One region of the Bradyrhizobium sp. BRP19 genome, then DNA from elsewhere that is predicted to be linked to it. Evidence: predicted binding sites of a transcription regulator. Region 1 holds the regulator's gene; the other holds the start of a gene.

What was found. The regulator LexA, encoded in region 1, represses DNA repair genes until DNA is damaged. The targets are predictions, from matches to a motif close to TGTTCNNNNTGTGTTCNG.
Region 2: I6F36_RS28075 (DNA recombination protein RmuC) is a predicted target of LexA. The motif match lies at 2,740-2,757, and genes of this name have one in related genera.

What each region holds. Positions count from the first base shown of each region.
Region 1 is NZ_JADYVZ010000001.1:210,918-216,367, reverse strand. Features, by position in the region: gene I6F36_RS01040 (GAF domain-containing protein) at 1-926, opposite strand, end outside; gene I6F36_RS01035 (hypothetical protein) at 1,144-1,578, opposite strand; gene lexA (transcriptional repressor LexA) at 1,964-2,665, opposite strand; gene glp (gephyrin-like molybdotransferase Glp) at 2,842-4,050, opposite strand; gene I6F36_RS01020 (hypothetical protein) at 4,270-4,473, opposite strand; gene I6F36_RS01015 (HAD family phosphatase) at 4,632-5,255, opposite strand; gene I6F36_RS01010 (alpha-hydroxy acid oxidase) at 5,284-5,450, opposite strand, start outside.
Region 2 is NZ_JADYVZ010000011.1:214,012-219,461, forward strand. Features, by position in the region: gene I6F36_RS28070 (MFS transporter) at 1-1,316, opposite strand, end outside; gene I6F36_RS28075 (DNA recombination protein RmuC) at 1,510-2,709, opposite strand; gene def (peptide deformylase) at 2,879-3,406, shown strand; gene fmt (methionyl-tRNA formyltransferase) at 3,543-4,466, shown strand; gene truA (tRNA pseudouridine(38-40) synthase TruA) at 4,605-5,342, shown strand.

The DNA of each region.
Region 1 (5,450 bases):
AGCACGGCGTCAAGCCTTCCGTTGCCGATGACCGGCAGGGCCACCATTCGGCTCAGCCCGGCTGCGCGGGCTTCGGAGCCGGCGATCGAGCCGTCACAGGTGAGATCGTCGTTGAGCGCGGGCATGCCGGCGGCCCAGGCGCCGCCGATGCTGCCTTCGCCCCTGGCGATGGACTGCGCCGCATAGCGTGCGGCGAGGTCGGTCTGCGCGCTGCAATCGCCGGCGCGAAAGACCAGCGCCGAACGGTCCTCGTTCGGGACCCAGATCTCGAAGCGTCGTGCAATCGGCGTTGCCTGCGCGGAGAGGAATGTCAGAACCCAGGTCTGTTTGGTACCGGTTCGGTAGGGCACGCCGACGCCGAGATTGATCCCGACCTTGGCGGCGTCCTCCCAGCGCAGGAAACTCTTGGCGTCGTGCAAGTCCTTGATGATCAGCGGCAGGCCCGCCTTCCAGGTGCGTCCGGGCAGGCCGAAGCCGCGCGGAAATCTGGTGTGGCGGGAGTTGAATTCGAACATGTCCGCGGTGCCGTAATAGCCATCGACGAGCCCCATCTCATGCGAGAGATCAGGATCGTTGTGCCAGAGTTCGATCGCGCCGACGTGCGCCTCGTCGTCGCCACAGAACAGCACCAGCACGGCTTGCAGGAATTCGCCCGCGAACACCGGCACCGCCACGCCGCAGGTGAGGCCGGCCGCAGCGGCCTGATCGGTCCGCTTGAAATAGGAGTTGGCGAATTTCGTGAGGATGACGGGGTGGCCACAGGCCCAGGCCTTGCCGGGAAGTCCCTCGTCATATCCGAAGTGCAGCTCTTCGCTGACGGCTTTGAACGCGGACAGCCCATCGTCGTAGAGGCCGCCGCCGAATTCCAGCCGCATGCGCGTCCGGTCGGGTACCCAAAGTTCAACGACGCGAATGAAGGTCTTCATCGAGCGTGTCCGCCGCCTCAAACCACGACAGCATCGGTCATTTGGCTGCGGAGCGGACGTTCAAAATGCGGGCAGCACGGCCCAAACTTCGTGCGACGACGAGGCGCGGCGGTGGGCTCGCCGATCGAATGTCCTGAAACACAAACTTACCGGGCTCGCCGGCCTCGGCCGGCGACGGCAATTTCAATCCCGGGCTCGGCCTGTTGGCCGAAGGGCGTCAGCCGATCGGCAGGCGCGTGATCGTGGGCCGCGTGTCGGCGACGATCTGCGGCTTGTGCTCGCGCTCGGGGGCTGGCTGCGTCACCGGCAATTGCAGCACGGTCGCGCGCTGGCCTTCGACGAGCTGCGTCACCAGCACGTATTTGCCGTCGGGGAATTCGATCGCGTCATGATGGCGATCGGGAATGTGCGGGTCGATCTTGCCGAACTTGCCGACGCGAGAGTTCACGGTGCGCGTCCAGATCCAGCGGTTGTCGTAGCGGACGTTGTCGGCGAAAGCGAGCTCCGTCCCCGGCAGCAGACAGACCGCGACGGAGGGATCGGCTTCGGAAGCGAAACCGCGCGTCGAGGTGCCGCGGAAGGTTGTCGTGACGATCGTCTCGCCGACTTCGGCGGGGCGCGTCGCGACGGCATGCAGGCTGTAGTCACACATCGGGTGCTCCTCATGCTGGGATAGCGACCCGCGTCTCTTTCGAGGCGCAGGCCTCTATCAGAGTGGAAGCATACAACGCTCTGCTCGGTTATGGGCAAATCTGCGGCTCGCGTCCGCAGCGCGCGATCACATTATCTTTCCCGGATTCGATAGGAACAAACCTCGCGTCCTTGCATTCGGCCGGAGCTATCAGCACTGCCGGCACAACTCTACCGGCGAAGCAGAAATGGCTGCGCGCCTGCGCGGGGGAATGTCGCGCGGGAAGATGGACCGGACAGCCGGCGCAGAACCAGAGAAACCGTCCAGCCGGAGCGGACAAGTATCCGCTCCGATCCTGGATCGCCGATGCCGATCGAAACGCGCGCGGCGCTTGATGTTTCCCGTATCAGTACTTCCGGTAAAGCCCGATCAGCTTGCCCTGGATCTTCACGCGGTTCGGCGGAAGAATGCGGACCTCGTAGGCGGCATTGGCGGGCTCGAGCGCGATCGAGGCGCCGCGGCGGCGGAAGCGCTTGAGCGTGGCCTCCTCGTCGTCGATCAATGCCACCACGATGTCACCGGTATTTGCGGTCTCGTTGCGCTGGATCAGCGCCATGTCGCCATCGAGGATGCCGGCCTCGACCATCGAATCGCCGCGCACTTCGAGCGCGTAGTGCTCGCCCGAGCCGAGCATGTCCGGCGGCACGCTGATGGTATGGCTGCGGGTCTGCAGCGCCTCGATCGGCGTGCCGGCGGCGATGCGGCCCATCACGGGCACCGCGACGGGGCGTTCGCCCTCGTCGGCGGGCGGGCTGGAGCTCGCGCGCACCTTGCCGAGATTGCCCTCGATCACGCTCGGGGTGAAGCCGCGGCGATTGCCGGCGGCGGCCTGGAGCTCGGGCAGCTTGATCACCTCGATGGCACGGGCGCGGTTGGGCAGGCGGCGAATGAAGCCGCGCTCCTCGAGCGCAGTGATCAGGCGATGGATGCCTGACTTCGAGCGCAGGTCGAGCGCATCCTTCATCTCGTCGAAGGACGGCGGCACGCCGCTTTCCTTCAGACGTTCGCTGATGAACCGCAGAAGCTCGTATTGTTTGCGCGTCAACATCTCGACCAAAGTCCCCCGGTTGATGTCGTTCGATTCCGACACGATGAAGCCGGCACTAAGCCGCTACATCCTCGAAACAAATCATGAACGGACACTATATGTTCGATATGTGTTCCGCAACTGCTTAATTTATGGTGAACGCGGCCAAGCTCGCGGAATGCGTGTGGCTGGGCGGCTCAGACGGGCAGCCGGAGCACCTCGCAAGGCGTGCCGGCCTCGGCCTTCGGCGCGAACGGTGCGCGCACCAGAAGTACCTGTGCCGCAGCGAGATTCGCAAGAAGGGAGGAGTCCTGATGGCTGACCGGAAGGGCGACGCGCGTGCCGTCGTCGCGCTCCTCCAGCCGCGCACGCAGATAGTCCTCGCGCTGGTCGTTGGCGGCGAGATCGCGGCCCAGCACGGCGCGCTCGCGCCGATGATGAATCGCTGAACGGCCCGACAGGGCGCGAATCAAGGGGACCATGAACAGGAAGGCGCACACGTAGGACGACACGGGATTGCCGGGCAGGCCGATCACGCGCATCGCGCCTATCCGACCGTGCATCATCGGCTTGCCCGGCCGGATCGCGATCTTCCAGAACGCCATCGCGATGCCTTCGCCCTTGAGCGCCTGCTGGACCAGGTCGTGGTCGCCGACCGAGGCACCGCCGGTCGTGATCAGGATGTCGGCGCCGCTCTCGCGCGCGCGGCGGATGCCGGCGGACGTCGCCTCCAGTGTATCGGCGGCAATTCCGAGGTCGATGGTCTCGGCGCCCTCGCTGCGGGCGAGCGCATGCAGGGCATAGCCGTTGGAATAGACGATCTGGCCGCGACCAGGCGTGGTGCCCGGCATCACGAGCTCGTCGCCGGTGGCGAGAACGGCAACCCTCGGGCGGCGGATGACGGCGAGATGCGGATGATTCATTCCGGCGGCAAGGGCGAGATCGCGCTCGGTGAGGCGGATTCCCTTGCGCAGCAGCACGTCGCCTTCGCGGAAGTCGACGCCTGCAGGGCGGATGTGGCGGCCGTAAATGGCGGCTTCCTTGATCGTGACATGTTTGCCGTCGGCAGCCGTGTCCTCCTGGATCACGACGGCATCGGCGCCGTCGGGAACGACGCCGCCGGTGAAGATCCGCACGGCTTCGCCGGGGCCGACGCTTCCCGCGAACGGCCGGCCCGCTGCGACCTCACCGACGACGGTCAGGCTGGAATCGATGGCTGCGTCGGCCGAGCGCACGGCATAGCCGTCCATCGCCGACATTGCCTCCGGCGGCTGCGTGCGCCGTGCCGCGACATCGCGGGCGAGCACACGATGGTAGGCCTCGTCGAGGCAAACCATCTGTTCAGCCAGCGGCTCGACGCCGGCCAACACCGCGGCGAGCGCGTCAGAAACCGGCATCAGGGCCAAGAGCGAACTCCTGCTGAGCACATCAGTCAATGGGCGGCGAGAGTTCTAGCCGAGTGCAGGCGTGAGGCAAAGCAGCACGCGGGATGATTTATCCTGCGTGATCGCGGGGTGGAGGAGGTCGGCTCAACTCTGCCACGGCATGATGCGGAAGGCGAGACAGACCGGAACGAGGATTGCCATGGCAAGGACGAGAATGACGAGCGCCACGGCCAACATCGTTCAACGCCCCGTCGGATCGCCCGGACTGATGTCCGCGACGTCGGGCGGCTTGGGACCCTGATCCTTGTCCGGCAGCGGGTCCGCCTGGGATTTTAGGTCGGCGGCCTTGCTGATCAGCTTGGCGGAGAGGTCAGAATCCGAGGTGGTTCTGGCGAATTCGAGCAGGAGAGAGGCTTGCTTGGTGAGATAGGTCTTGCCCAGCACGTCGATCAGTCCAATGTAGAAGTCCCAACGGACTCATGAGTCCGAAGGGTGGTATTCCGTTCCCGGAACTCTGTATAAAAATGCACAAAGTGATCAGGTTCCACATTTTCAGCAGTTTTTGTTCCGGCAAGTGAGCGCGCTCCGGGCTTTCCCGCGGCTCAGATCCCCAGTGCTTTCAATGCGTTCCCGACATCACGCGGCGAGGTGACATGCACGGCGGTCAACCCGCGCGCCCGCGCTCCCTCGATGTTCTCGGCGAGGTCGTCGAAGAACACGATGCGCTCGGCCGGCACGCCGATCGCCGCCACGACATGGTCGAAGGCCTCGGCATCCGGTTTGCGCAGGCCGATGCTGGAGGACAGATACAGCTCGCGGAAATGGCCGAGCAGACCGGCATATTCCTTCGAGAAATAGTCGACGTGCGGCCGATTGGTGTTGGAGAAGGCATAGAGCGGCATCTGCTTCGCCGCTCGCGGCAGCAGCTCGGCGATATCAGGCATCTCGCCGGCGAAAATCGCGTTCCAGCCTTCCAGGAATTGCGCATCCGAGATGCCGATCCCAAGCGAGGACCGCAGCGAGGCGAAATAGTCCCCATCGCTGATCTTGCCCATCTCGTGCAACCGGTAGGCCTCGTCGCGCACATAGCGCGCGATGATGGCCTCGGGCTGGCAGCCGGCATGTCCCGCCCAGCAGGCGATCGCCTTGGAGAAGTCGATGTCGAGCACAACGCGCCCGAGGTCGAACAGCAGCGCATCCGCGCTGCCGGGAGAGAGCGATGTCATTGCGTCCTTTTCACTTCAGTATGGCGCGTCAGTAACGATAGGGCTCGTGGTCGAACAGCGGGAACGCGCTGAACACGCTGGGCGCGTTGGTGGCGGCCGCCGGATGCAGGCAGGATTTGTCGAGCTCGGCGAATGAGGTGGCGCCCAGGAGGCCGAGGCAGCGCAGCACCTCGTCTTCGAGCAACTCCAGCATCC
Region 2 (5,450 bases), on a different contig from region 1:
AAGTACGCCAGCAACATCAGGCTCGGGATGGCGACGAGGACGGAGATCGCGAAGAACATCGGCCAGCCCGTCGCTTTCGCCAGATAGCCTGCGCCCGACGACAAATAGGTCCGTCCCACCGCGGCGAGCGCCGTCAGCAGTGCATATTGGGTCGCCGTGTGCAGCGGGTTCTGGCACAGCGCCGAGAGATAGGCGACGAAGATCACGGTGCCGATGGCGTTGCAGAAATTGTCGGAGGTGATCGCGAGGGTCAGCGCCCATTCGTTGACGCCGACAATCGCAAGCCACGAGAACGACAAATTGGACATCGCCTGCACGATGCCGCCGATCCACAGGCTGGTCGCGAGCGAATAGCGTCGGGCCACGAAGCCGCCGGCAAAGCCGCCGGCCAGGGTCGCGATGATGCCGACGCCCTTGACGATCACGGCATAGTCGTTCCGCGTGAAGCCGATGTCGATGACGAACGGCACGGTCATGTTGCCGGAGAACGCGTCGGTGAACTTGAACAGCACGACGAAGGCGAGCACGACCCATGCTTCCTTGCGTCGCAGGAATTCCGAGAACGCGCCCAGCGCCGCATGGAACACCCGCGTGAGCGCGCCCTCGTCCTGCGTGGCGGCCTCGGCGCGCGCGGATTGTGCGGGCTCGGTGGCGGCGAGCGCAGTCGCCGTGCCGATCAGCACCAGAGCCGCCATCACCACATAGCCCCACATCCAGGCGGCGCCACGCGGGACGATCGCCTCGAAGCCGGTGACGATGAATAGGGCGCCTGCAGTCGAGACCAACATGCCGATGCGATAGGCCGCGACATAGGCGGCCATGCCGGCGGCCTGCTCGCTTTCGGGCAGGCTCTCGACGCGGAACGCGTCGACCACGATGTCCTGCGTCGAGGACATCGTCGCGACCAGCAGCGCGCCGAGCGCGACCAGCAGCGGCGAACGTGCCGGATCGGTCAGCGCCAACAGCAGAATCGCGCCGATCAGCAGCAGCTGCGCAAACACCAGCCACCCGCGGCGACGTCCGAAGGCCTGCGTGAACAACGGCACATGCAGCGCATCGACCAGCGGCGCCCACAGGAACTTGAGCGTGTATGGCGTTCCAACCAGCGCAAACAGCCCGATCGTTCCAAGATCGACCCCGGCTTCGGCCATCCACACCAGCAGCGTCGATCCCGACAGTGCCAGCGGCAGCCCCGAGGAGAAGCCGAGAAACAGCACGATCAGCACCCGCGGCTGCAGGTAAACAGCAAGGCTGTCGCGCCAGGAGGGCGAGGCGGTGGAAGTCGCGGCGGGGGAGGTCGCGTCGGGTGCGGTCATGGGGGGCGTGTTAGCAGATTCTGGGGGAAAAGACCCTCGCGGTAGCTGGTGAGACGGGAGAGCTTCCAACACGCTCGGTGTCATCGTCCGCGAAGGCGGACGATCCAGTACTCCGCGGCGTCTCGGTTCAACCACTCGGGCTGCGGAATACTGGATGCCCCGCCTTCGCGGGGCACGACAGTGTGCCCTAGTCTCACTCCCCCGCCTGGAGCTTGCGCGGAAACAGCTCTGCCGCTCCCGTCGCCACCAGGCGCGGCGCCTCCGGCGCATCGCTCTTGCTGAAATCGAGCTCCTCGATTCGCCCTGCGCGCTTTTCGATCTTGTCGGCGGAGATCAGCACCTGGCGGACGTCCTCGTTCACGTCGGCAAAATGCTTTTGCAGCTTGAGCACGCGGTCGCGCAGGCGCCCCAAATCGTCGCCGAGCTTGATCACCTCGGTGCGGATCTGGTCGGCGGCGTCGCGCATGCGCGCGTCTTTCATGATCTGCTGCATCACCTGGATCGCGAGCATCAGCAGCGACGGCGACACCAGCACGACGCGGGCGCGATAGGCCTTCTGGATCACGTCGTCGAAGCCGTCATGGATCTCGGCATAGACCGATTCCGACGGCACGAACATCAGCGCCATCTCCTGGGTCTCGCCGGTGACGAGGTATTTTTCCGCGATGTCGCTGACATGCTTCATCACGTCGCCGCGCAGCCGCTGCGTGGCAACGCGCCGCTCCTCGTCGGTGCGGGCGTCGTGCAGCGCCGTCATCGCCTCCAGCGGAAACTTCGCATCGATGCACAGCGGGCGCTGGTCGGGCAGGAACACGACGCAGTCCGGCCGTTTTCCGGTCGAGAGCGTGAACTGGAACTCGTAGGAGCCCTTGGGCAGACCGTCCTGGACGATTGCCTCCATCCGCGCCTGGCCGAAGGCGCCGCGCGACTGCTTGTTGGCGAGTACGTCGCGCAGAGTGGTCACCTGCGTGGTGAGGTCGGTGAGGTTCTTGTGCGCGTTGTCGATGATGCCGAGCCGTTCATGCAGCGCGCGCAGGCTCTCCATGGTGTTGCGGGTCGAATGTTCCATGGACTGGCCGACTCGATGCGTCACCGAATCAAGCCGCTCGTTGACCGCGCGCGCCATCTCGGCCTGGCGTCCCGCCAGCGCCTGGGTCATGGCGTCGACCCGCCCCGAGGCCTCGCTCTGGGCGTGCAGCACCTGGGCGAGCCGCTCCTCGAGCTCGTCGGCCCGGATCGCGTTCGCCATGGCGAGTTCCGCGCCACGCCGCCCCGAGCGCGCGATCACGACCGCAATCACAACCAGCAGGATGAGGACGAGCGCACCGAAGCCGATCAGCGCATCGACGATGCGCACCGGCCAGTCGCCCAGCATGACAATGATCTCGTTCATGCCGCCTTGTAGCCGATTCGCTGCGCTCTCGCGAACGAAGAGGGAACATTCTGGGTTAACCGGCCCCTAATTTTCATGGTTAATGAAAGGTGAAGTTTTATGGTTAGCGAGGGGTTAACGGGTTCCGGGCCGCATTGACCGCATCCGGCGCGCGGCTTAAATCGCGGCCATGGCCCTCAGAGAAATCATCATCCTGCCCGACAAGCAGCTGCGCCTGGTCTCCAAGCCGATCGAGAAGGTCACGGCGGAGATCCGCAAGCTTGCCGACGACATGTTCGAGACCATGTACGACGCGCCCGGCATCGGGCTGGCGGCGATCCAGGTCGCGCAGCCCTTGCGTCTGATCACGATGGACCTCGCCAAACGCGACGAGAACGGCGAGACCAAGCCGCTGCCGCGCGTCTTCATCAATCCCGAGATCATCGCCTCGTCCGAGGAACTGTCGGTCTACGAGGAAGGCTGCCTCTCGATCCCGGAATATTACGAGGAGGTCGAGCGGCCCGCGAAGGTGCGCGTGCGCTTCACCGATCTCGACGGTAAGGTGCACGAGGAGGATGCCGAAGGCCTCTACGCCACCTGCATCCAGCACGAGATCGACCATCTCAACGGCGTGCTGTTCGTCGACTATCTGTCGAAGCTCAAGCGCGACCGCGTCATGAAGAAGTTCGAGAAAGCCGCCAAGCGCGCGGCGGAGTGATAATTCCTCCGCCGTCATGCCCGGGCTTGTCCCGGGCATCCACGTTCTTTGCCGCCGCGAGCAGGACGAACGTGGATGGCCGGGACAAGCCCGGCCATGACGAGTACCTTGCTCGTTTCAAGGATTGTCTCGTCACATGCCCCTCCGCCTCATCTTCATGGGCACGCCCGATTTCTCCGTGCCGACGCTGCTCGAGCTGGTCGCGCATGGCCACGAGATCGCGGCCGCCTACACCCGCGCGCCGAAGCCGGGCGGCCGGCGCGGCCTGCAATTGCAGCCGACCCCGGTCGAGGAGGCCGCGCGAAAGCTGGGCATTCCCGTGCTGACGCCGAAGACGCTGAAGACCGAGCAGGCGCTGGCGGAGTTCCGCGCCTTCGATGCGGACGCGGCCGTCGTCGTCGCCTATGGCATGATCCTGCCACAGGCGATCCTCGATGCGCCAAAACTCGGCTGCTACAATCTGCATGCCTCGCTGTTGCCGCGCTGGCGCGGCGCCGCGCCGATCAACCGCGCCATCATGGCCGGCGATGCCGAGAGCGGCGTGATGGTGATGAAGATGGATGTCGGCTTAGATACCGGCGACGTCGCCATGGCCGAGCGCATCACGATCACCGACGGCATGACCGCGCTCGACCTGCACGATCGTCTGTCCCGCCTTGGCGCCGACCTGATGGTGCGCGCGATGGCCGCGCTCGAACGCGGCGGGCTCCAGCTCAAGGCGCAGAGCGCGGACGGCGTCACCTACGCCGCCAAGATCGAGAAGGCCGAGGCGCGGATCGACTGGACCAGGCCCGCGCGCGCGGTGCTGCGCCACGTCCATGGCCTCTCGCCCTTCCCCGGCGCCTGGAGCGAGCTTGACGATGCCCGCGTCAAAATCCTGCGTTGCGAGTTGGCGCAAGGCGCCGGCGCGCCTGGCGAAATGCTCGACGATCAGCTTACCGTCGCCTGCGGCGACGGCGCCATCCGCATCATCGAGCTGCAGCGCGAGGGCAAGGCCCGCATGCAGGCCGCGGACTTCCTGCGCGGCGTGCCGTTAAAGGCGGGATCCAAATTCACCTGACACTGTCATACCCCGCGAAGGCGGGGTATCCAGTACGCCGAGGCTTCTCGGTCAATCGGATAAGCCGCGGAGTACTGGGTTGCCCGCCCCAGTGCGCAACAGCGCACAAGGCGGGCAATGACGACGAAACTGGACACGATGCCCCGCTACAAGCTCACCATCGAATATGACGGCGCGCCGTTCTTCGGCTGGCAGGTGCAGGACACGCTGCCATCGGTGCAGGGCGCGCTGCAAGCCGCGGTGAAGGCGATGACTGGTTCGGATCTGCGCGTGCACGGTGCCGGCCGCACCGATGCCGGCGTGCATGCACGCGGCCAAGTCGCCCATGTCGACGTCGACAAGCAGTTTCCGTCGGGCCGTTTTCGCGACGGGCTCAACGCGCATCTGCGCCCGCATCCGATCGCGGTGCTCGAGGCCGAGATCGTGCCCGACGATTTCGAGGCGCGCTTCTCGGCGGTCAAGCGCCACTACCGCTATCGCATCGTCAACACTCGCGCCAATCTCGCGCTCGATGTCGGCCACGCCTGGCGCGTGCCGCGCAAGCTCGATGCCGACGCAATGCACGCGGCGGCGCAGCGCCTGCTCGGCAAGCACGATTTCACCACCTTTCGCGACACCGAGTGCCAGGCCAAATCGCCGGAGAAGACGCTCGACCAGCTCGACGTGATCCGCGATGGCCGCGAGATCAACGTCATCACCTCGGCGCGCTCGTTCCTGCACAGCCAGGTGCGCTCGATGGTGGGATCCCTGGTCTGGGTCGGCGAGGGCCGCTGGACCGCCGACGATCTCTCCGCCGCACTCAAAGCCCGCAACCGCGCCGCCTGCGGCATCGTCGCCCCGCCCGAGGGGCTGTATTTGATGAAGGTGGATTATTAGGCGAGCGGCGCAGAGAGCGGGCACGCTCTCGCCAAACCTCGGTGTCATGCCCCGGCTTGACCGGGGCATCCAGTACGCCGCGGCCTCTCGGCTCAATCACTGCCGTCT